3 regions of the Haloleucobacter ellipsoideus genome follow, and region 2 is predicted to be linked to each of the others. Evidence: predicted binding sites of a transcription regulator. Region 2 holds the regulator's gene; each other region holds the start of a gene.
What was found. Region 2 encodes PhoB, which activates phosphate uptake and scavenging genes when phosphate is short. Its sites were predicted from a motif close to TGTCATNNANCTGTCAT; they were not measured.
Positions count from the first base shown of each region.

Region 1: the regulator PhoB is predicted to act here: its motif matches at 6,517-6,533, upstream of ACT6QG_RS01965 (RNA degradosome polyphosphate kinase).
Region 3: the regulator PhoB is predicted to act here: its motif matches at 4,678-4,694, upstream of ACT6QG_RS07730 (YdcH family protein).

Region 1 covers NZ_JBQWAR010000012.1:36,866-44,954, reverse strand. The annotation lists gene ACT6QG_RS02000 (nitrite/sulfite reductase) at 1-1,016, opposite strand, end outside; gene ACT6QG_RS01995 (DUF2849 domain-containing protein) at 1,087-1,410, opposite strand; gene ACT6QG_RS01990 (protease inhibitor Inh/omp19 family protein) at 2,115-2,741, opposite strand; gene ACT6QG_RS01985 (SDR family NAD(P)-dependent oxidoreductase) at 3,098-3,886, shown strand; gene ACT6QG_RS01980 (CDP-alcohol phosphatidyltransferase family protein) at 4,010-4,540, shown strand; gene ACT6QG_RS01975 (AI-2E family transporter) at 4,642-5,727, shown strand; gene ACT6QG_RS01970 (HdaA/DnaA family protein) at 5,738-6,475, shown strand; gene ACT6QG_RS01965 (RNA degradosome polyphosphate kinase) at 6,639-8,089, shown strand, end outside.
Region 2 covers NZ_JBQWAR010000020.1:501,969-510,057, reverse strand. The annotation lists gene pstS (phosphate ABC transporter substrate-binding protein PstS) at 1-820, shown strand, start outside; gene pstC (phosphate ABC transporter permease subunit PstC) at 1,216-2,193, shown strand; gene pstA (phosphate ABC transporter permease PstA) at 2,212-3,045, shown strand; gene pstB (phosphate ABC transporter ATP-binding protein PstB) at 3,179-4,003, shown strand; gene phoU (phosphate signaling complex protein PhoU) at 4,023-4,751, shown strand; gene phoB (phosphate regulon transcriptional regulator PhoB) at 4,945-5,643, shown strand; gene ACT6QG_RS14150 (EamA family transporter) at 5,686-6,555, opposite strand; gene ACT6QG_RS14145 (GcrA family cell cycle regulator) at 6,772-7,329, opposite strand; gene ACT6QG_RS14140 (aspartate aminotransferase family protein) at 7,911-8,089, shown strand, end outside.
Region 3 covers NZ_JBQWAR010000018.1:103,715-111,803, forward strand. The annotation lists gene oxc (oxalyl-CoA decarboxylase) at 1-601, opposite strand, end outside; gene frc (formyl-CoA transferase) at 781-2,031, opposite strand; gene ACT6QG_RS07725 (ABC-F family ATP-binding cassette domain-containing protein) at 2,378-4,189, opposite strand; gene ACT6QG_RS07730 (YdcH family protein) at 4,349-4,528, opposite strand; gene ACT6QG_RS07735 (YdcH family protein) at 4,938-5,144, shown strand; gene ACT6QG_RS07740 (YqgE/AlgH family protein) at 5,202-5,819, shown strand; gene ACT6QG_RS07745 (EAL domain-containing protein) at 5,961-8,089, opposite strand, start outside.

The DNA.
Region 1 (8,089 bases), on a different contig from region 2:
TTGAGCGAGACCGAGACGATGGCATGGCCGGGCGCCTTGTGCGCCGCCACGGAATTCTGCCGCCAGCTCAGGAAGGCCGGATCCTGTTCTGCGGTGAGTTCCGGCGGATTGTCGGCCAGCACCTCGAAATCGGGCGTGACAAAGCGCGAGCGGATATCGGCAAGGGTTGCCTCATCCAGCAGCAGCGCGCCATCGCGCGTGGCTTCCCATTCGGCCTCCACGCGGCGGGCAAACTCTTCCGCGCCCATCTCGTGGACCTGGATCTTGATGCGCGCCTTGTAGATATTGTCGCGCCGCCCACCCAGATTATAGGTGCGCAGGATCGCCTCCAGATAGGAGAGCAGATGTTCCTTCGGCAGGAACTCGCGGATGGTCTTGCCGATATAGGGGGTGCGGCCAAGGCCGCCGCCCACCATCACCTCGAAGCCGACCTGCCCGTCGCGCTCATGCAGGCGCAGGCCCACATCATGCACGCGGATGGCGGCGCGGTCGCGCCTGGCGGCGGTGATGGCGATCTTGAACTTGCGCGGCAGGAAGGTGAATTCCGGGTGGTTGGTGGACCACTGGCGGATCACCTCCGCATAGATGCGCGGGTCCTCGATCTCTTCCGGGGTCGCGCCTGCCCACGGGTCCGTGGTGGTGTTGCGGATGCAGTTGCCGGAGGTCTGGATGCCATGCAGGCCGGCCTCGGCCAGATCCGCCATCGCATCCGGCAGCTCGGCCAGCTTGATCCAGTTGAACTGGATGTTCTGGCGCGTGGTGAAGTGGCCATAGTCCCGGTCATAGCGCCGGGCCACATGGGCCAGCTTGTGCAACTGGCCGGCCGAGAGCGTGCCATAAGGAATGCACACCCGCAGCATATAGGCATGCAGTTGCAGATAGACGCCGTTCATCAGGCGCAGGGGCTTGAACTCTTCCTCGTTCAGCGCGCCGGAAAGGCGCCGGGCCACCTGATCACGAAACTCGACGACGCGCTCCTGAAGGAAGCTGCGATCGAACTCGTCATAAACATACATGGGGTGATCCGTCTTTCATGCCGTCGGCCCGGGGGCCGGAAATGAAGGGGCTTGGGTGCGGGCTGCCGGTTCAGTGCGCGCCCGCGGCATCGCCATAGGCAATGGTGGGGCCCTGACAGCGAATGCGCTCGCGCAGATTGCCCGGAACAGGCCGCCCGTCCGTGTCCAGATCGATGCGCGCCGCATAGGGGCCGACAGCGATGCTCTCATCCGACTGGGCGATGTCCAGAAGGTCCAGCACCTCGTCCGATGTGGTGCCCACGGCGGCCTCGGCCAGAGCCTCGCTCCATCCGCCATCCGCCTTCAGCCACACCACCACGCCATCGCGCAGGCGGTTCGCGGTCACCACGGTGGGGCCGGTGATTTTCAGCTTGCGTTGCAGGGGCGAGGCCATGGTTCCGTCCTGAGATAACTGCCCTTCGCCGGTGGGGGAGGGGCCTTCAATGCGTGTATGTAATGCGTATAAGGTAAAATAACGTTCAAATTTGCGCAATATATAAAATTCAACTAAAATTATGCGTGAAAATAGGGTTGGAACCTATTTCGCGCAAACTCGATGTGGTTATAAGGATATGAATTTCATGGGATTTTCGGATTAATTCACATTTAAATTTGTTATTTTACAATAATCACTTTTATATCATAATGGTCATGGATAAAGTGGAATTAGGTTATGACGACATCCAGGGGCCGTATCATGAGGGATAGCCTCCTCTTCCTTGTTTCCTATGGTGTGATCGCTGCGGCCGTCATTTTCGGCTGAAGGCCGTGTGCGGGCGGGTGTGGCCGTGAAGGCCCGTGTGCTCAAGGCATCTTGTTCCCCGCGCGCCGGTCTGCCGTCCCGTGCTGTCCTGAATGGGCCGGCCCTTCCACAGGCGAGCCGGCGCATAGGGCGGCGGCTGCCCATGCGGGTTTTTTCCTGATCATTTTTGGAATCACCACGATCGTCCCCGGCAGGCCGGAAGGCGCGGGCAGAGGGCCGGGGTATCCGTGATTCCCGTACAGGCCCGAGGCGGCTGGCCATCCTTCAGGCCGGTTGCCGCAGCCCGTTTTCCAAGGGGCGGATGGGTCAGGGGCTGAGGGAAACGTGCGCCGCCGTCAGCGGACGAGGGCGACCTTCTGGCTGCCGTCGGCCAGTTCACCCACATAGTGGTTCGGCCCGTCCGGCGCGAGGCGGGCGGTGACCTTGCCCTGATGGTTCTGCAGAATGATGTCCGGCCCCATCATGGTCCAGCCCTTGGTCATGAAGATCTCGCCGGGGCAGGAGATGTCGGCCTGTGCGGCAAGGCTGCTGACGCCGCGCTCTGCGGAAAGGCTGAGGGGGCAGGAATTGCGACCGTCATCCCACTTGAACTGCCATGCCCCCGCAAGCTGCTCGCTGGCGGCGGAAGGCGCATAGGCCGTGGCCCCCGGATTCGCGGTCGGCGGGGTGAGGGGCACATTGCTGGCCACCGAGCTGGGCTTGATGGCGCTGGCGGCCGTGGTGGTGCGGGCGGGAAGCTTCGTCTCGGCGGCAGAGGCGGTGTTGACGCTGCCGGTCGTGGTTACAGGAGGCGGCAGGGCGCTGCTTTCCACCGTGCCCGAAGGTGCGCTGAGCACCGAATTGCCGGCCACCGCAGAAGGCTTGGAGCCGAATCCGCTGAGTTCCGTGCTGCACCCGGCCAGTGTGAGGCCCGAAAGGGCCAGAAAGGCTGTCAGGGTTGCGGAACGTCGGACCACCTGCATCAAATTTCTCCGCACCCGGAATGGCGGTGCACTACATGCCCCTATTGCGCCAGTGTGTCAGCTGATCCTGACCAAATGGCGGCACGGCGTCACCATATGCGGCGTTTCCGCTGCATCGCAAGCGGGCCAGATCAAAAAGCGTTGCCGATTATCATTTCGGTTTAAATAAAGTTCCCGGTGGGGCAGGTCGGCCAAGCCGATGCAGCCATTGCGTGCCGTGAAAGTGGACGCGATGGGCAATGAAGGGTATCTGCCTGCTGCGTCCCTACTCTATGTTCCTCTTTTCTGCGGTTGGGGCGCGAGGCATTCTCCGAAGCGGCCCGTTCTTATTCAGGACACATTCAGGAGCTGACCCGATGACCCAGTCTGCCCCCACTTTTCTGGACCCCAGGACCCTCACCGTGCTGATCACCGGCGCATCGTCCGGCATTGGCGCGGCGACGGCGCGGCGCTTTGCCTCCGCCGGTGCGCGCGTGATCGCGCTGGCCCGCCGCAAGGACAGGCTGGAGGCGCTGAAGGCGGAATTCGGGGATCTGATCCACACCGCGGAGCTGGATGTGCGTGATCTGGAGGCCACCCGCGCGCTGGTCGCGGGGCTTCCCGAGGGCTTCTCGCGCTTCAATGTGGTGTTTGCCAATGCGGGTCTGGCCATGGGGCTGGAGCCCACATGGGAGGCCAGGGACGAAGACTGGGCCACCATGGTGGACACCAATATCCGCGGCATGCTCAACACGGTTGCGGCCACCCTGCCGCAGATGGTCGGGCAGGGCGAGGGGCATCTGGTGTTCACCGGCTCCGTGGCGGGTGACTATCCCTATCCCGGCGGCAATGTGTATGGCGGCACCAAGGCCTTCGTGAAGCAGTTCGCCCTGAATGTGTGGGCCGATACCGCCGGAACCGGCGTGCGCGTCACCAATATCGAGCCCGGCATGGTGGAGACGGAATTCTCTGTCGTGCGCTTCCGGGGCGATGCCGGTGCGGCCGGAAACGTCTATGCCGACATGGCCCCGATGACCGGCGCGGACATTGCCGAGCAGGTCTTCTTCGCCTGCACCGTGGCGCGGCATGTCAACATCACGCGCATTCAGGCCATGGCCGGCCAGCAGGGCTTCTCGCCCTTCTCGGTGAAACGCGGGCAGCGCTGATCCGGCAGGAGAGGTCGAACCATGAGGTTGGGTGGTGCAGCAGAGTGTGTCGAGAACCCGTGCCGGACTTGCGCCGGGTGAGCCGCTGGCATGAAGGGTCTGTTCTCTCCCGCGGGAGGCGGCATCAGCCTGCCCAACCTCATCACCCTGTTCCGGATCGTTCTTGTGCCCACGATCGTGTGGGCCATCGCGGCGCAGGAGGTGCAGCTCGCCTTCTGGCTGTTCCTCGTGGCCGGCGTGTCCGATGCGCTGGACGGTTTCATCGCCAAGCGCTTCAACATGCAGACCGAGCTTGGCGCCTATCTGGACCCGGTGGCGGACAAGGCGCTGCTCGTGTCCATCTATGTGGGGCTGGCGGTGGTGGAGCTGATTCCGCGCTGGCTGGCGATTGCCGTCGTCTCGCGGGATGTGATGATCATCGGCGCGGTGGTGCTCTCCCTGGTCATGGCCCGGCCGGTGGTGATCCGCCCGCTGCTGGTTTCAAAAATCAACACGGCGGCGCAGATCGCCTTTGCGGCCTTTGTTCTGGCTGTTTCGGGGTTTGATATTCATCTGCCCGGCGCGTTCAATGTCGGGCTGGTGGCTGTCGGGGTCTTGACGTGCCTTTCCGCCGCTGCCTATCTCGCGGAATGGATACGCCACATGGCGAACTGAAGAACCGGCAGGCACGGTCCCTCGCGCGGCGAGGCAAGAGGCGCACGGCACAGAGCGCGATGCGGGCGCTGGTTGCTGCCCGGCGCAGCGGAGCCGGGCCGATGCGCATCGAATGGCGCTTCTGGGTCGGCGCGCTTGCCGTGGTGGTGCTCAGCCTGTGGTTGCTGAGCGGCATCCTGCTGCCCTTCGTCATGGGTATCGTGCTGGCCTATTTCCTCAATCCTGTCGTGGTGCGCATGCGCCGCATCGGCATCGGGCGCACGCCCGCCTCGCTGGTGGTGGTGGTGATCATGCTGCTGGCGGTGGTGATCTTCTTTCTGGTGCTGCTGCCCCTCCTCACCACCCAGCTCATGGAGTTCATGCAGCGCCTGCCGGCCTATGTCGCCCGCCTGCAGGGCCTGTTCACCGAGGAGAACCGCGAATGGCTGAGCCATATCGTGGGCGACCGCCTGCCCGACATGCAGCGTTCCATCTCCGAGCTGATGACCCAGGGCGTGACCTATCTTCTGGGGCTGCTGTCCTCGGTCTGGTCCGGGGGGCAGGCGCTGGTGGCCATGTTCGCCCTCATCGTGGTGACGCCGGTGGTGATGTTCTACATCCTGTGCGACTGGGACAAGATGGTGGCCTTTGTCGACCGTCTGGTGCCGGTGCCGCACCGCCCGGTGGTGCGTGAGCTGGCCCGCGCCATGGACAGCGCGGTGGCCGGCTTCGTGCGCGGGCAGGCCATGGTGTGCCTGCTGCTGGGCAGTTTCTATGCCATCAGCCTGTCCCTGTCCGGTCTGAATTTCGGGCTGCTCATCGGCATCGTGTCCGGAGCCATCACCTTCATTCCCTATGTGGGCTCGCTCACCGGCTTCGTGCTGGCGATTGGCGTGGCCATCGTCCAGTTCTTTCCGGACTGGTCGATGATCAGCGTGATTTTCAGCATTTTCATTTTCGGGCAGGTTCTCGAAGGCTATGTGCTGGCGCCCAAGCTTGTGGGTGACAGTATCGGCGTGCATCCGGTATGGCTGATGTTCGCGCTGTTCGCCTTTGGCTATCTGTTCGGCTTTGTCGGCCTGCTGCTGGCGGTGCCGCTGACGGCGGTTGCCGGTGTGCTGGTGGGCTTTGCCATCACCCGCTACCGGGCATCGCGCCTCTATATGGGGACAGGTGAAGATCCGCCCTCGGCGGTGGATGCGGGCTGAGATCTGATACATGACCACCTCTTCTCCCCGCCAGCTTCCGCTGGCTCTTTCCACTGCACCGGCCCTGCGCCGCGAGGATTTTCTGGGCGCGCCCGGCAATGCGGCCGCACTGGCGCTGATCGATGCATTCCCGCACTGGTCATCGCGCGTGGTGTGCCTCGTGGGCCCGGAGGGGGCAGGCAAGAGCCATCTGGCCCATATCTTCGCCGAACAGGCCGGAGGGAGCGTGCTGGCGGCGGGGGAGCTGACCCGCGCCGGGGTGCCGCGGGCGCTGGAAAACGGCGCCCTTGCGCTGGAGGATCTGGAGCCCGGCGGGTTCGATGAGGCCGCCCTGTTCCACCTGCTCAATCTGGCGCGAGAGCAGCATGCCTTCGTGCTGATGACAGCCCGCACGCCGCCTTCCACCTTCAGGCTGGCCACGGCGGATCTGGCCTCGCGCCTGCGCGCGGTTCCGGTCTTCATGATCGAGCCGGCGGATGACACCCTGCTCGGCGCGGTTCTGGTCAAGCTGTTCGCCGATCGCCAGCTCACCGTGGACGAGGCGACGGTGAATTACATCCTGCTGCGCATGCAGCGCTCGGTTGCCGGGGCACGGCGCATCGTCGAGGCGCTGGATGAGGCCGCCCTGGCGCAGAAACGTCCGCTCACCCGCACCCTTGCCGCACAGGTCCTGCGGGAGAATCCGGATCTTGCAACCGGCCCGGATGACAGGGAAGATGACGACGAACCGGATGACGACATGTCATAATGAGCGGACATGATGTGTGTCATGTCCGAACAGGTGCGTTTCGTCATAGAAGTGTCATCCAACATCACCATCTTCCGCGCGACTGCATGGGGTTATGGTGATGGGCCCGGTGAAAGCCGCGGCCCTGACGCAGGGGAGCGATACGGACGTGAACGAGGCGGACATGAACCCTACCAGCAACATCAACGCCAGCCCCATCAACGCCCTTGCCGATGAAGCCGCGGAGGTGCTGGAGCTGGCCTCCTCGCCGGAGCGTTTCATCAATCGTGAGCTGTCCTGGCTGCATTTCAACCGGCGTGTGCTGGAAGAGGCGTCCAACCGCAATCATCCATTGCTGGAGCAGCTGCGCTTCCTGTCCATCTCGGCCAACAATCTCGACGAATTCTTCATGGTGCGCGTCGCCGGCCTGAAGGAGCAGGTGCGCGAAGGGGTGCAGACCCAGAGCCCGGATGGACGCACGCCCTCCGAGCAGCTCAATGTCATTCTTTCCACCGCGGCCCAGCTCATTTCAGACCAGCAGGAGCGCTGGCTGGAGCTGCGCACGGATCTGGCCGGCGTCGGCATCACCCTTGTGTCCGGCGGGGATGTGACGGAAGCCGATATCGAGGCGCTGGAGGAATATTTCCTCAATCGCGTGTTCCCGGTGCTGACCCCGCTGGCGATCGACCCGGCCCATCCCTTCCCCTTCATTCCCAATCTCGGCTTCTCGCTGGCGCTGCAACTGGCGCGCAAGGGCGACGGGCGGGGCATGAATGCCCTGATCCGCATTCCCGCCAAGGTGGACCGTTTCATCCGCCTGCCGGACCTGCCGGATGTGGCCGGCCAGCGCTTCATCACGCTGGAGCAGATGATCGGCCTGTTCATCTCCTCGCTCTTCCCCGGATATGAGGTGAAGGGTCAGGGCGTCTTCCGTGTCGTTCGTGACAGTGATCTGGAAATCGAGGAAGAGGCGGAAGATCTGGTCCGCCTGTTCGAGACCGCGCTCAAGCAGCGCCGCTATGGCGAGGTGATCCGCATGGAGGCGGATGCCGCCATGCCGGAGGAGCTGCGCAATTTCGTGGCCCGTGAACTGGGCGTGGCCGATGACGAGATCTTCGTCGTCAATGGCGTGCTGGCGCTGAACGAGTTTTCCCAGCTCGTGGGGGTGGACCGGCCGGACCTGAAGTTCAAGGCCTATAATGCGCGATTTCCCGAGCGCATCCGTGACCATGGCGGAGACTGCTTTCTCGCAATTCGCGAGAAGGACATTCTTGTTCACCACCCTTATGAATCCTTTGATGTGGTGGTTCAGTTTCTCCGTCAGGCCGCCCGCGACCCCAATGTCGTCGCCATCAAGCAGACCCTCTATCGCACCTCCTCCGACAGCCCCATCGTGAAGGCGCTGGCCGAGGCGGCGGAGGCCGGCAAGTCCGTCACCGCGCTGGTGGAGCTGAAGGCGCGTTTCGATGAAGAGGCCAATATCCGCTGGGCGCGTGATCTGGAGCGGGCCGGCGTGCAGGTGGTGTTCGGCTTCATCGAGCTGAAGACCCATGGCAAGCTGTCCATGGCGGTGCGCCGCGAGGGCGGCGGCCTCACCACCTATGTGCATGTGGGCACGGGCAATTATCACCCCAT
Region 2 (8,089 bases):
CGGCGCTTCCGATGCCCCGGTCGCCGACGACAAGCTGGAAGCCAACAAGCTGCTCCAGTTCCCCACCGTGATCGGCGCCGTTGTGGCGACCTTCAATCTCGATGGCATCAAGAGCGGCGAGCTCAAGCTCACCGGCCCGCTTCTGGCCGATATCTATATGGGCAAGGTCACCAAGTGGAATGACAAGGCGATCGCCGACCTCAATCCCGACCTGAAGCTGCCGAACCAGGCCATCGTTCCGGTGTATCGTTCCGATGCCTCCGGCACCTCCTACATCTTCACCAACTATCTCTCCGACGTGAGCGCCACGTGGAAGAGCGAAGTGGGTGCGGCCACCTCCGTGCAGTGGCCGGCCGGCTCGGGCGCCAAGGGCAATGAGGGTATTGCCTCCAACGTCAAGAACCTCAAGGGCGCCATCGGCTACGTGGAATATATCTACGCTTCCGCGAACAATCTGGTCGTGACCCAGCTCCAGAACAAGGCCGGCAACTTTGTCAGCCCCGACGTGCCGAACTTCATCGAGGCCGCCGACGCTGCCGACTGGGACAATGCGAAGAATTTCGCCGCGCCCATGATCAACACCGCCGGCGAGAAGGCCTGGCCGATCGTCAGCCCCACCTATGTGCTGCTGCCGACCAACCCGACCAATGTGGAAGCGTCCAAGGCGGTCATGGAGTTCTTCGCCTGGGCCTACACCAAGGAAGGCGCCGAGATCGCCGAGAAGCTGCACTACATTCCGCTGCCGGAATCTGTCGTGAAGCGTATCGAAGCCGCCTGGAAGGACCAGGTGAAGGGCCCGGACGGCAAGCCGGTCCTCTGAGAGCTTCCAGAAGCTGAGTGAACGGTTTCGCCTCCCCTGATGTCAGGGCATCGGGGGAGGCGATCCCGGAGCCATGGCCGGAAGGACCATGGCCTGCACATCACGGATGCCCGTGTGGCATCTGTCCATGCCGCACAAGAACGGCATCGCGCATCGAGTTGCATGGCTTCATCGGAAGTCGGGAGAGGAACGCGGTGGCTTCGGGACCGGATCGCGCCGGAGTGGCTGTCGGGATGGGTGTCCCTGTCTGGCGGAAGTCGGCGGGCATGTGCGCCGGGCGCAGTGCCTGCGGGGCCCTGCCGCAGTGAAACGGACTTTTCGGGGCCTGATGGCGGGTCCTGATATTTTCAATGAGAGCCACGCACGGGTCGTGGCGGGCGAAGGGTTGGCATCCGATGGACGCAACGGTGGACAGTTTGAAGGGAGGCGGAAGCCAACCCATTCATTTGGCCCGGCGGCGAGGGGCGATTTCTGACCCCATCTTCGTGGGTCTGCTCTGGGCGAGCGGCATATTCGTCCTGATCCTGCTGGGACTGATCATCACCGAGCTGTTCAAGGGCGGCCTGCCGGCCCTGCAGCATTTCGGCCTCGACTTCATCTGGACGGCCTCCTGGAATCCGGTGACGGAGAAATATGGCGCGCTGGTGATGATTTACGGCACGATTTTCAGTGCCGTCATCGCCGTGGTCGTTGCGCTGCCCCTGTCCTTCGGCATCGCCTTCTTCCTGACTGAAATCGCCCCCCCGGCCCTGAAGCGGCCCATCGGCGTGGCCATTCAGCTTCTGGCGGCCGTGCCCTCCATCATCTTCGGCATGTGGGGCTTCTTCATCATCGTTCCGCTGATGGCCGCCTATGTGCAGCCCCCGCTGATCGACTGGCTGGGCGGCATTCCGCTGATCGGCCTGCTGTTCCAGGGCCCGCCGCTGGGCTCGGGCATGCTCACCGCCGGCCTCATTCTGGCGGTGATGATCCTGCCCTATATCACCTCCATGTTCGTGGAAACCCTCGAGTCCGTGCCGGCCATGCTCAAGGAGTCGGCCTATGGCGTGGGGTGCACCACCTATGAGGTCTACAAGAATGTCTCGGTGCCCTACGGCCGCACGGCCATGGTGGGCGCGGTGATGCTGGGCCTTGGCCGCGCGCTTGGCGAGACCATGGCGGTGACCTTCGTCATCGGCAATGCCACGCGTCTTTCGGCCTCTCTCTTCGCGCCGGGCGCCACCATCGCCTCCACCATCGCGAACGAGTTTCCCGAAGCCCCCATCGGCTCGCTGAAGCTGACCTCGCTGCTGGAGCTGGGCTTCATCCTCTTCGTCATCTCCTTCATCGTTCTTGCATTGTCCCGGGCGCTCATCCGCTCGCGGATGGACTGATCGGGAAAGGCACGCATCATGGCTTCTCTTGCAGTCCGCCGGGCCAAGGACACGACGATCAAGGCCATCTCCATCGCGTTCGCGGTCTTCAGCATCTTCCTGCTGGGCTGGATCCTGTGGACTTTGCTGGCGCGGGGCCTTCCCGCACTGGGGCTGAATGTCTTCACCCAGATCACCATGCCTCCGGGCCAGAATGGCGGCCTTCTGAACGCCATTGTCGGCTCGATCATCCAGGTCGGCATCGCGGTGCTGATCGGTGGGCCGATCGGGATTTTCGCCGGCACCTTCCTTGCCGAAAACGGCAAGGGCACCAAGATTGCCAGCATCACCCGCTTCGTGAACGACATCCTGCTTTCCGCCCCGTCCATTCTGGTCGGCCTGTTCATCTACTCCCTTCTGGTGGTGCCCTTCGGCGGCTTTTCCGGCTGGGCGGGTGCGCTGGCACTGGCCATTCTGGTCATCCCGGTCGTGGTCCGCACCACCGAGGACATGCTGAACCTTGTGCCGGTGGGGCTGCGTGAGGCCGCCTTCGCGCTGGGCGCCCCGCAGTGGAAGGTGGTGATGTTCATCACCTGGCGTGCGGCCCGTGCCGGTATCGTCACCGGCGTGCTGCTGGCCATTGCCCGTGCGGCGGGCGAGACCGCGCCCCTGCTGTTCACCTCGCTGGGCAACAATGCCTGGTCGGTTGACCTGAACCGCCCGATGGCGAGCCTTCCTGTCGCCATCTACCAATATGCCGGCGCACCGTTCGATGACTGGGTTGCGCTTGCCTGGGCCGGCGCCCTGCTGATCACCGCCGGCGTGCTCTTCATCAATGTGGTATCGCGCCTCGTTCTGGCGCGGATGAACTGACCTTCAGGCCGGATGCCGAAGGGCAACATGCACACCACCTTCACCCGACGGATGGTTCGCCGGGTTCGCACCATCCTCGTGCCCCCAAGGCCCTCTGACATGGCCGGGCAAAAGAAAGTTCAGTGAGGCTCAGATGACTTCTGCGGTCGATCCCACCTTCAATATCTCCTCTTCCGTGGCCGCCAAGCCGGGCGCTGCCGCCGCGGCCACGAAGATCAAGGTGCAGAACCTGCAATTCTATTACGGGCAGAACCACGCCCTGAAGAATATCAATTTCGATATTCCCGAAAAGCGCGTGACGGCGATGATCGGCCCCTCGGGCTGCGGCAAGTCCACCCTCCTGCGCGTGTTCAACCGCATGTATGACCTCTATCCCGGCCAGCGCGCCGAGGGGCAGGTCATGTTTGACGGTGTGAACATCGTCGGCAAGGAGCTGGATTCCACCGTGGTGCGCTCGCGCATCGGCATGGTGTTCCAGAAGCCCACGCCCTTCCCCATGTCCATCTATGACAATATCGCCTTCGGCGTGCGCCTGCATGAGCGCCTCAACAAGGCGCAGATGGATGAGCGCGTGGAATGGTGCCTGCGCAAGGCCGCCATCTGGGAAGAAACCAAGGACCGGCTGAACACCTCGGCGCTGGGCATGTCGGGTGGCCAGCAGCAGCGCCTGTGCATCGCCCGCACCATTGCGGTGCGCCCCGAGGTGATCCTGCTGGACGAGCCGACCTCCGCGCTCGACCCGATCTCCACCTCCAAGATCGAGGACCTGATCGACGAGCTCAAGCGCGAGTTCACGATCGTGATCGTGACGCATAACATGCAGCAGGCCGCGCGCTGCGCCGACAACACCGCCTTCTTCTATCTGGGCGAGCTGATCGAGGTGGCGCCTTCGGACGTGATCTTCACCAACCCGAAGGAAATCAAGACGCGCGATTACATCACCGGCCGCTTCGGCTGAGGGAGAAGGACAAATGGAGATGCCCGATCATATCGTTACGTCCTTCGATATCGAACTGAAGGAAATCAGCCGCGCCGTTGTGGAAATGGGTGGCAAGGCCGAGCGTCTGGTGGCGGATTCCGTCACCTCGCTCATCAAGCGCGATGTGGCGCTGGCGCAGAAGGTGGTGATGCTGGATGCCGGCATCGACCAGGTGCAGCGTGACATCGAGGAGAAGGCCGTCCTCATCATCGCCAAGCGCCAGCCGGTGGCCGGGGACCTGCGCGAGATCGTCGCCGCGATCCGCATCGCCAATGATATCGAGCGGATCGGTGATCTGGCCAAGAATATCGCCCGGCGCGTCATCGCGATCGAGGGAGAGTATCAGCCCCAGAAGCTGGTGCGCGGCGTGGAGCATATCTCCGATCTGGTGCTGGAGCAGCTCAAGGAAGTGCTGGATGCCTATGCCGGCCGCAATGATGCCAAGGCGCTGGAAGTATGGGGCCGCGATGGCGCCATCGACACCATGTACACCTCGCTGTTCCGCGAGCTGCTGACCTATATGATGGAAGATCCGCGCAACATCTCGGTGTGCACTCATCTTCTGTTCAGCGCCAAGAATATCGAGCGCATGGGCGACCACGCCACCAATGTGGCGGAGATCGTCTATTACATGGTCACCGGCGAGGTTCTGCCGGAAAGCCGCCCCAAGGCGGATGCTTCCAGCGACACCACTGTGGTGTTTCCCGGAACGGGCGTGAAGGGCTGACCTCCCCTCGGGAGGTGGTCAAACCGGCTCATGGCCCGCCCTGCATCTCGATGGGATGCCGGCGGGCCTCCGGCCTGTGCGCGCGGGGCCTTCAGAGGCCTTGAACCGCGCATCTTTTCCCTGCCAGCCGGAATTGTCCCGCGCCCTCCCGGGGCGGCACATTCGGGCGCAGGCCGCAAGATGGATGTGAACAGTGGCGGCGCAAATTCTGATCGTCGAGGACGAGGAGCCCCTCACCTTGTTGCTCCGCTACAATCTTGAAGCGGAAGGTTATGGTGTGGAGAGCGTGGACCGGGGCGACGAGGCCGAGACGCGGCTGCGCGAAACGGTCCCGGACCTGGTGATCCTCGACTGGATGCTGCCCGGCCTTTCCGGCATTGAACTGTGCCGTCGCCTGCGCAGCCGGCCGGAAACACAGCGCCTGCCTGTCATCATGCTCACCGCCCGCGGGGAGGAGACCGAGCGTGTGCGCGGCCTTTCCACCGGGGCGGATGACTATGTGGTGAAGCCCTTCTCCGTACCCGAGCTGCTGGCCCGCGTGCGCGCCCTGTTGCGCCGGGCCAAGCCGGAGCATGTGGCCACGCTGTTGCGGGCCGGAGACATCCAGCTTGATCGTGAAACCCATCGTGTCCACCGGGCCGGGCGCGAGGTCCATCTCGGGCCGACCGAATTCCGCCTGCTGGAATTCCTGATGCAGAGCCCCGGCCGCGTCTTCTCCCGCGAGCAGTTGCTGGACGGGGTCTGGGGACAGGATGTCTATATCGACGAGCGCACGGTGGATGTGCATGTCGGCCGCCTGCGCAAGGCCATCAATCGCGGGCGCCAGTCCGATCCCATCCGCACGGTGCGCGGGGCGGGCTATTCCTTCAACGAGATGTTCGCACGGGGCTGAGGCGCTGCTCTGCTCCGCCGCCGGCCCGCGCGAACAGGAAGGTCAGGCCGTGATGTCCGGCACGGGCTCGGCCTGCACGCGCTGGTTCAGCCAGATGCTGCTGATGACGAGCAGGGCGCCGGCAATCTGCCCGGCGCTGAGGGCCTCCCCCAGCAGACCCCAACCCAGAAGCACGGCGGTGAGGGGGCTGAGAAAGCCGAGCGAGGACACCACGGCCGTCTCCAGCCGGGAAATGCCTCGAAACCACAGAATATAGGTCAGCGCGGCTCCGAACACGGACAGCCAGCCAATGCCCATCACATTGTGCAGGGTGATGGTGGCCGGCGGCGGCTCCAGCAGCAGCGCGAAGGGCACGAGCAGCAGCCCGCCGGCCGTGAGCTGCCAGGCGGCAAAGGTGGTGAGCGAGACAGGCGGCATCCAGCGCCGGCTGAGCACGAGGCCGGCCGCCATGGAACCCGCGCTGATCAGGCCGGCGGCCACACCGGAAGGGTTCAGCGCCGTGCTGGGCGTCGCAACCAGAAGGGCCACGCCGCAAATGCCCGCCAGCACAGCCAGTATGGACCACAGGCGGATCGGCGTGCTCAGCAGAAAATAGGAGAGGATGATGACGATGGGCGGCTGGAAATTGGCCAGTGTCGCCGCGACACCTCCCGGCAGCCGGTAGGCGGCATAGAACATCAGGCCCCAGAACATCGAGAAATTCAGCGCCCCGAGAATGAAGCTGCGCACCCACCACACTCCCCATGGCAGCTTGCGCGTGAAGGCCAGCAAAAGCAGGCCGGCCGGCAAGGCGCGCAGGGTGGCGGTCGTGAGGGGATAGTCCCTGGGGAGGAATTCCGTCGTCACATAGAAGGTGGATCCCCAGATGACAGGCGCAAGCGCCGTCAGGAGAATATCAGAACTGCGGGACATGGGGGCATCTCTACCGGGCGTGTCGGTGCTGTGAAGGAGGGGCAGGCAGACAGGTTGAGCCGCACAGGCCACCCATGATGCCTGTTTTTTATGCACGGGCAACGTCCGAAAGGTTGTTTGCGGCGGATGGTGGGGCGCAAACAGAAAACGGGGCGCCAGGCGCCCCGTTTGGGAAATTGGGATGACGCTGTCTCGCGTCGGAAAAGGCCGCAGCCCTCAAAGATAGGCGAGGCGGCGATCGCGGCGGCGATCCTGCACCGGCTGATAGGCGATGCGGGCATGGTGCGCGCAATAGGGCACGCCGGGCGTGGAGCGGGCGCCGCAGAAGTGGAAGCTTTCGCTGCCCGGCTCGCCGATCGGCCAGCGACAGGTATATTCGGTGAGGCTCATGATGGTGCAGCCCTGACCCATGGGCACCACATTGTCCTCGACAATGCGGGCGACGGGAGCTTCCTCCACCATATCCTCCAGCACGGGCGCAAGGGCCACATTGCCCTGCGTCACCGGACGCTGGGGAGCAACAGGCTGTTCCTGCTGCTCCATCTGTTCCTGCTCGAGCTCCTGCTCCACCGCCTGTTCAGGCCGGGTCTTGCCACGGGGCCGCGCGGGAGGGGCGGAAACCGACTTCGCACGCCCGGAAAGACCCAGGCGGTGCACCTTGCCGATCACCGCATTGCGGGTGACTTCGCCCAGTTCACCTGCGATCTGGCTTGCAGAGAGGCCTTCGCTCCACAGCTTCTTCAGGAGTTCGACGCGCTCGTCGGTCCAGCTCATCGCTCATCTCCAATTGCCGCATCATCAGTCCCGGCCGGATCGCACACGGCTCGGGTCATCACTATGGCCGTTTCATCCGCCGGTTTGCAGGCGGAACGAGAACCCGGCCACCGGGCCCGGCATCTCGGGCTGTAGTGCAGCTTCACAATCTCTTGTTACCGCGAGGTGGTGATACACGACATCTCGTAGGTAGCAGCGGCGAAGCTACAATATGCCCGGCTGCGGGAACAGGCCCGGTTAACGAATCATTAGCGTTTTCCCCAGTTGCTTGCGAGCATTTCCTTCACACGCCCGTCCTGCGGGTTCTGCCGCCGGCGCGCGCGGGGGGTGAATTGCCGTTTCGGCAACCCTTGTCCGCGTTTTGCGTATCGGGGCCTGTCAAGAATTGTTGACCTCGCGCGTGTGATCATTAGAATTTCAATGTCGGGCCGTCCCCCGCTGGGGCGGCCCTTTTTAGTTTGTGCCTTGTTGGTTCTTACATGCGCGGCTGCCGTCCAGGACGGATCTTCCGGCCGCGTTGTCTGTTCCGTTTTCCATCCAGCCCCGTGAGGAGGGGCATCCAGGCACCCCAGGAGGGTCTCGTGATCACCGCCGTTCTGCCGACCTATGCGCGCATCGACCTCGAATTCGAGAGGGGAGAGGGCTGCTGGCTCGTCACGACGGACGGGCGACGTTTTCTGGATTTCACCGCCGGCATCGCGGTGAACGTGCTGGGCCATGCGCATCCCCATCTGGTGAAGGCGCTGGAAGGCCAGGCCGA
Region 3 (8,089 bases), on a different contig from region 2:
CGTCTGGCGCGGGAATCTGGCGCGGTGCGGGGTCCACCACCTTGATGAGGGATTTCTCGGCGAGCTGTGCATCCAGCGTTGCCGCGAGCACATCGGCCGGAAGGTCCAGATAGACGCCGCCGGGGCGGCCGGAGACGGCGGTGCGGATGGCGCGGGCAAGGCCAAGGCCCAGATCTTCCGCCCGGTTCACGCGGTAGGCCGCCTTGGCATAAGGCTTGGCGGCGTTCATCTGGTCGAGTTCCTCATAATCGCCGCGCTGGAGATCGACGATGGCGCGGTCCGAGGAACCGCTGATGAGGATCATCGGGAAGCCGTTGGTGGTGGCATTGGCCAGCGCCACCATGCCATTGAGGAAGCCCGGCGCGGAAACCGTGAGGCAGATGCCCGGCTTGCCGGTCATGTAGCCGCTGATGGCGGCGGCATTGCCGGCATTCTGCTCATGGCGGAAGCCGATATAGCGAATGCCTTCCTTCTGGGCGAGGCGGGCCAGATCGGTGATCGGAATGCCGACGACGCCAAAGAGGGTGTCGATATCGTTCAGCTTGAGTGCATTGACGATAATTTGCGCGCCATCGATCTGAGCGCCGTTTTCACCAGCCATTGCTGATCCTCATTGTGTCTGGAATCCAGTGCATTTTCGAGCGAGGTGAATACCGGTTCGCGTGAAGAAAATGCGACAGCTCAACCTGTTCTGGCGTTTCCCGGTTCATTGGAACAGAAAAGTGCCCGAAAAGGCTGCCGGGCACATCTGCCCGGCAGCCTGAATGTTTCCGGTCAGGATCAGATGACCTTTTTGGCCCGGAAGTCGGCGATCTGCTCGGCCGTGTAGCCAAGCTGGCCCAGCACTTCTTCAGTGTGCTCGCCCAGCAGCGGCGCGCTCTTGATGTCGGGCGTGAAGTCCGAGAACTTGATGGGGCTGCCGACGGTGAGGCACTTGCCGCGCAGCTTCTGGTCCATCTCCACCACGGTGCCGCTGGCACGCAGGTCCGGGTCCACCGCGATTTCCTTCATGCTCAGCACCGGAGCAATCGGAATATCGAACTTGCGCAGCTCTTCCACCGCCTCGAACTTGGTCTTGGTGGAGAGATACTTCTCGATCTCCGCAAAGATGTCGAAGATATGCGGCTGGCGGGCTTCCGCGGTTGCATATTTGGGGTCGGTCGCCCATTCGGGATGGCCGATGGCCTTGGCGGTCGCCTCCCAGTTCTGCTCCTGAATGGTGAAATAGACATAGGCGTTGGGATCGGTCTCCCAGCCCTTGCACTTCAGCACCCAGCCGGGCTGGCCGCCGCCACCCGCATTGCCGCCGCGCGGCACCGCATCACCGAACTTGCCGTTCGGATACTGCGGATATTCCTCCAGATAGCCGACCTTCTCCAGGCGCTGCTGGTCGCGCAGCTTCACGCGGCACAGGTTCAGCACGCTGTCCTGCATGGAAATGGTGACGCGCTGGCCCTTGCCGGTGCGCTCGCGGCCGAGAAGGGCGGTGAGCAGGCCGATGAGCAGATGGTTGCCGGTGTTGCTGTCACCCAGCGCGGCGGCGGAAACCGTCGGCGGGCCGTCCCAGAAACCGGTGGTGGAAAGGGCGCCGCCGGCAGCCTGCGCCACATTTTCATAGGCCTTGATGTCGGCATAGCGCGAGACATCATCGAAGCCCTTGATGGAGCCGAAGATGATGCGCGGGTTGATCTCCTGGATGCGTTCCCAGGTCAGGCCCATGTGATCCATCGCGCCGGGGTGGAAATTCTCCACCAGCACGTCCGACTCACGGATGAGCTGTTCCATGATCTTCTCGCCTTCAGGCGTCTTGGTGTTCAGTTCCACCGAGCGCTTGTTGGCATTGAGCATGGTGAAATAGAGGGCGTCCAGCTCGGGAATGTCGCGCAGCTGGCGACGGGTCACGTCACCCACGCCGGGACGCTCGACCTTGATCACATCCGCGCCATACCAGGCCATGAGTTGCGTGCAGGAGGGGCCAGACTGAACGCCCGTGAAGTCGATTACCTTGATGCCACTCAGCGGAAGAGTCATGATGCGATGATCCCCAGTGCGGAAGACGCAGTATCACTATGATACCTATCTGTCTCTGGGAGGCTATCCGATTGCCCTTTAGTATACAAGCATCAAGCTTGTTTTATTGTGTACTCGGGGTGTGTGCCCGGGCGCTTCGGGGGCAAGATCTGCTTCAGTGGGCAGAAATGGCCTGTATTCGCTTCCCAATGTCGCATCCGTATAAGCCCTATATCCTGCAATATATTGCACATCCAGATAGATCAGGGCGGTGATGGGGTATTTTCCCGATCAATCAATTTGGAATAAGACAAGATTGAAGATACTCCCCTGTATCGCTTGAGTCGATACAGGGGAGTGCATGAGCTTAACCGCCCAGTTCCTCGCGCAGGATTTCCAGCCGCAGCCACTCTTCTTCGGCCGCCTCCAGCTCAGCCTGCACGCGGGCAAGGGTGGCTGTTGCCTTCTCGAATCTGGCGGGGTCACGACTGTAAAGCTGCGGATCGGCCAGGACGGTTTCCGCTGCTTCCGCTTCCCGCTTCAGCTTCTCCATGGTGTCGGGCAGGGTCTTGAGCGCATGCTGCTCATGGAAGGAGAGGCGCTTTTTCGCGCCGCCCTCGGAAGCGCTCCTGGGGGCTGGCCTGTCTTTCGCGCTGCTGCGGTTCTCCGTGCTCTTCCGCGCCTCCACGCCGGCGCCACGCTGGGCCACCATGTCGGCATAGCCGCCCGCATATTCGCGGAACACGCCATGGCCTTCCGCCATGATGATGCTGGTCACGGTCCGGTCCAGAAAATCACGGTCATGACTCACGAGGATGACAGTGCCGGGATAATCGGCCACCATTTCCTGCAACAGGTCCAGCGTTTCCAGATCGAGATCGTTGGTCGGCTCGTCCAGCACCAGCACATTGGAGGGCTGGGCGAGGGCGCGCGCCAGCATCAGCCGCCCGCGCTCGCCGCCGGAAAGAACCGAAAGCGGTGAATTGGCCTGTTCGGGCGTGAAGAGAAAGTCCTTCAGATAGCCCATCACATGGCGCGGCTGCCCGCCCACCAGAACCGTATCCGAACCGCCGCCCGTGAGCGCATCCCGCAGCGTGGTGGTGGGGGCAAGGGCGGCGCGCTTCTGGTCCAGCGAGGCGACTTCCAGATTGGTGCCAAGCCGCACGCTGCCCGTATCGGGCGCCAGCTCGCCGGTCAGCAGCTTGATGAGCGTCGTCTTGCCCGCGCCATTGGGGCCAACGATGCCGATGCGGTCCCCCCGCAGGATGCGGGTGGAAAAATCCTGCACCACGCAAGTGCCATCAAAGGCCTTTGAGATGTTCCTGGCCTCGATCACCAGCTTGCCGGAGGTTTCCGCCTCGCTCACGGTGATCTTCACATTGCCGGTGGCGCGCCGTTCCTCACTGCGATCCTTGCGCATGGATTTGAGCAGGCCAAGGCGGCGCACATTGCGCTTGCGGCGGGCGGTGACGCCATAGCGCAGCCAGTCCAGCTCCGCCACGATCTTGCGATCGAGCTTGTGGCGTTCCGTTTCCTCCTGTTCCAGCACCTCGTCACGCCAGGCCTCGAAGGCGCCGAAACCCTGTTCCATGCGGCGGGTGGTGCCGCGATCCAGCCATACGGTGGCGCGGGAGAGGTTTTCGAGAAAGCGCCGGTCATGGCTGATGAGCACGATGGCCGAGCGCAGGCTCTTCAGTTCCTTTTCCAGCCATTCGATGACGGGCAGGTCCAGATGGTTGGTGGGCTCATCCAGCAGAAGCACATCCGGCTCGGGCGCGATGACGCGCGCAAGAGCGGCACGGCGGGCCTCGCCGCCGGAAATATGCGCGGGATCTTCCTGCCCGGTCAGCCCGAGCTGTTCCAGCAGATAGAGCGCGCGATAGGCGTCATCCCCCGGCCCAAGCCCTGCCTCTACATAGGCGAGCGTGGTGGAGAAGCCTGAAAAATCAGGCTCCTGCGGCAGGTAGCGCACCGTGGTGCCCGGCTGGAAAAAGCGTGTGCCATCATCGGGCGCGACAAGGCCGGCAGCCACCTTCAGCAAGGTGGATTTGCCGGAGCCATTGCGCCCGACGAGACACAGGCGTTCACCCGCCGAAACGGAAAGTTCCGCTCCGTCGAGCAGGGGCGTGGCGCCGAAGCGCAGATGAATATCTTGAAGCAGGATCAGCGGAGGAGCCATAATGCCGGATTAATGCCTGTCCTTGCGTCGGAACGCAAAGGGTTCGGCACATAACTCTTCCGCCGGCCTGTTGAGATGCGCACGAAAACCCGTCCCTGCACCTGGATTCAGGGGCAGGGGGATGCCGCCGCATGTTGGCGTGGAACGAAGCCGGTGTTGTCAATGGACCGTGGCGGTCTCACCAAGCTTCGTGATCTGTTCCTTGAGGGCAAGTTTCTTGCGTTTGAGTTCTGCGACCCTGGCCTGGTTGGCGGCCGGTCGAGACTGTTCCTGGCCGAGCTCCTGCTCAATGGCCGCGTGGCGCCGCTTCAGTTCCTGAAGGTGCGACTGGATGGACATGTGTACCGCTCCTTGTCTACGTCACCAGCCATCAGTCTGTCATGTGACTGACAAGGTGTCGACCGTAATTCTGGCGGTGGAGGGCGGAAGATGTCTTGCACTGCATCATTTCTTCAGCCGCAGACAGCTTCGCGGTGCATGCCGGTTCCTGTCATATGATTGTCCTTGTGGGCACTTTGTTCGCCCAACGGCGATGATGCAGCGCAATGCCGGCGTGCCGGCGCGGCACTTTGTCTGCCTCATGGCCTGCGGAAGGGAAATGGCCCTTCATTTTCCGCGCAAGGGGCTTTCATGGCATACTGCATCTGTGCCACGGGATGTGATACGCGCATATGGCAGCTTGCGACATGCGACCCTGCGCACATTTATGGGGCGATCCGGATACTCTCCGGCGATGACGGACATGGGCATGACCACTGACGAGGAACGGGAACTGCGCTTGCTTCTGGAGCGGCTGCGGCAGGAGCATCGCGATCTGGATACCGCGATTGCCGCGCTCGACAGCGTGATGGGGGCGGACATTCTCCAGCTTCAGCGCCTGAAGAAACGCAAGCTCCAGCTCAAGGACCGCATCACCCATCTTGAGGACCAGCTTTTCCCGGATATCATCGCCTGAGGCGGATTTGCGGCCATGTCCATTCCCAAAACCGCCTGAACGCGGTAGGTTATGGTCATGATCGAGATTGATGATCCCCGGCATCCGCAATCGGATTGCGGCTATCTTGAAGGTCAGATGCTGATCGCCATGCCCACCATGCGCGATCAGGAGTTCGCGCGCACCCTGGTCTATCTGTGCGCCCATTCAGCCGATGGGGCGATGGGGATCGTGGTGAACCAGCCGGTGGAAAATCTGGCGTTCACGGATTTGCTGGCCCAGCTGAATGTGGTGAATGACGGCTCGCGCATCCTGCTGCCTCCAGCGGCTGCACGCATCAAGGTGCTGCGCGGCGGGCCGGTGGAAACCGGGCGCGGTTTCGTGCTGCATTCGGCGGATTATTTCGTCGAGAACTCCACCCTTCCGATCGATGGCGGCATCAGCCTGACCGCGACGCTGGATATTCTGCGCGCCATTGCCGCCGGGCACGGCCCAAGAGATGCGGTGCTGGCGCTGGGATATGCCGGCTGGGCCCCGGGCCAGCTTGAGGCTGAAATACAGGCCAATGGCTGGCTGACATGCCCGGCCAGCGCGGATCTCATCTTCAGCGGTGAGGTGGACCATCGCTATGATCTGGCCCTGCGCCGGATGGGGATCGAGCCGGCCATGCTTTCCAGCGAAGCCGGGCACGCCTGAACGGACCTCACGCCACCGGTTCTGCCCGTATTGACCGGCGGCCCCGCTTGCCGGCCACGGGCCTGCATCCGGCTGCTGGCGCCTCCCGGCCAGAGCCGGGAAAAGCGCTCCCGCAGCCTGGGGCACAAGGTGCCCCAGCTTTTATTGGGCCGCCGCCTGCTTCTTCTTGGGCGAGGGAGCCGGAGCGGGGGCAATCAGCGAGCGGCATTCTTCCATGGTGAGCGGTTCGCCAAACACCACACCCTGCCCATATTCGCAGCCGAACTGGGTCATCTCGTCAGCCTCGGCCTCCCGCTCCAGCCCTTCGGCCACAACATCCATGCCCAGATCATGGGCCAGATTGACCAGCGAGGAGACGATGACCGGACGCGCCGCCCGCGCCGGCCCCTTGGAGGTATCCCGCACGAAGCGCTGCTGGATCTTGATGGAGTCGAACGGGAAGCGCTGGAGATAGGCCAGCGAGGAATAGCCCGCGCCGAAATCGCCCAGACACAGCCCGCCACCCAGCTCGCGCACCCGGCCGAGAACCACGGCGGCATATTCCGGATTCTCCATCACCAGACTTTCCGAAACCTCCATCTTGAGCGAGCCGGGCGCAACTGGGTGGCGCGTCAGGACGGATTTCAGATCCTGGATCAGCTCATGGCGCAGGATCTGCCGGGATGAGACATTGATGTGCAGGAACAAGGGCGGGTCCACCCGCAACATGCGCTGCCATTCGGAAAGCTGCGCGGTGGCCGTCTCCAGCACATGGAGGCCCAGATCGAGGGCAAGGCCGGTCTCTTCCGCCAGCCCCAGAAACTCCGCCGAGGCCAGCTCACCAAGGCGCGGATGGTTCCAGCGCATATAGGCCTCGAAGCCGCCAATGGCCCGGTCTCCAAGCCTGACGATGGGCTGGTAGCGAATGGAAATCTCGCCGCGCTCCAGAGCCTGCCGCAGTTCCGCTTCCAGCGTGGAGCCATCGATCTTCTGCTGGCGCATGGCGGGGCGATAGACCTCGATGCGGTCGCCGCCAATGCGCTTGGCATAGTACATGGCGAGTTCGGCATCCTTCATCACCTCATCGCGCTTGCCCAGCTCCCGGCCCAGCAGCACAAGGCCGATGGAGGCGGTGACGAGCATCTCGCGATTGGCGAGGGTGACCGGTGCGCGCAAGGCGCGGCGCAGCGTGTCCGCGAAGGTGGTGATGCGCTCCGCATCACTTTCCGAAAGCAGGATGAGGCCGAACAGGTCTCCGGAGAGGCGCGCCAGCGTATCCTGCGGCTTGAGCAGGCGCTGCATGCGGCGGGCGACGGTGAGCAGGACGGAGTCACCCACCGTCATGCCCACATCCACATTCACCTGCCGGAAGCGGTCCAGATCGATGATCATCACCGTGGGGCGCAGACGGTCATCCTGCCGCGCCATGATGAGCGCCTGATCCAGCCGGTCCAGAAACAGCTCGCGGCCGGGCAGGCCGGTGAGGTTGTCGCGCACCGCATCATGCAGAAGACGCTCCGCGGCAATGCGCTCGCCGGTGACATCGAACAGCGTGCCGACACAGCGCACCACTTCGCCATCGGCGCCCACCACCGGGCGGGCCTTCAGGTTGAAGGTGAGATAGTGGCCATCCACCGCCTTGAGGCGGAAATCCTGATCGATACGCCCGCGCCGCTGGTCGATGATGCCATCCAGAGTGGCGCGGAAACGGTCGCGGTCCGCCGGGTGCAGCACTTCCAGCCAGCCGGCGGCTTCGGTTTCCAGCGAATGGCGCTTGAGGCCGAGCGCCTCCTCTGCCTCGGGCGAGGTGTAGATGCGGTCGGAGTCCACATCCCAGTCCCACACGATCAGGCCTGAGCCGGCCAGTGCCAGCGCCCGCCGCTCCAGATCCGATGTCGAGCCCTCGACCGCCCCGATGCCGGCAAAGGCGTGCTGCATCACCGTGAAGCCGATGAGCATGACAATGATGACAAGGCCGCCCAGCAAAGCCGGGGCCGCCAGTTCATTGCTCACCACACCGGCAATGGCGAGACCCGCCATGACCACCCAGACCACCAGCAGGGACCAGGTGGGAATGATGAGCACGGCGCGGTCATAATTGTGCTGGGAGAGCCAGAGCACCACGCCAAAGCCGCCCAGTGCCACGATGAGCAGGGAGAGGCGGGCAATGCCGGCCGCGACCGGAGGGTCCAGCAGCGCCACCACCACCAGCGCGGCAAGGAAGGTGAGCCAGCCGGCGGCAATGTGCACATAGCGCACATGCCAGCGGTTCAGGTTGAGATAGGCGAACA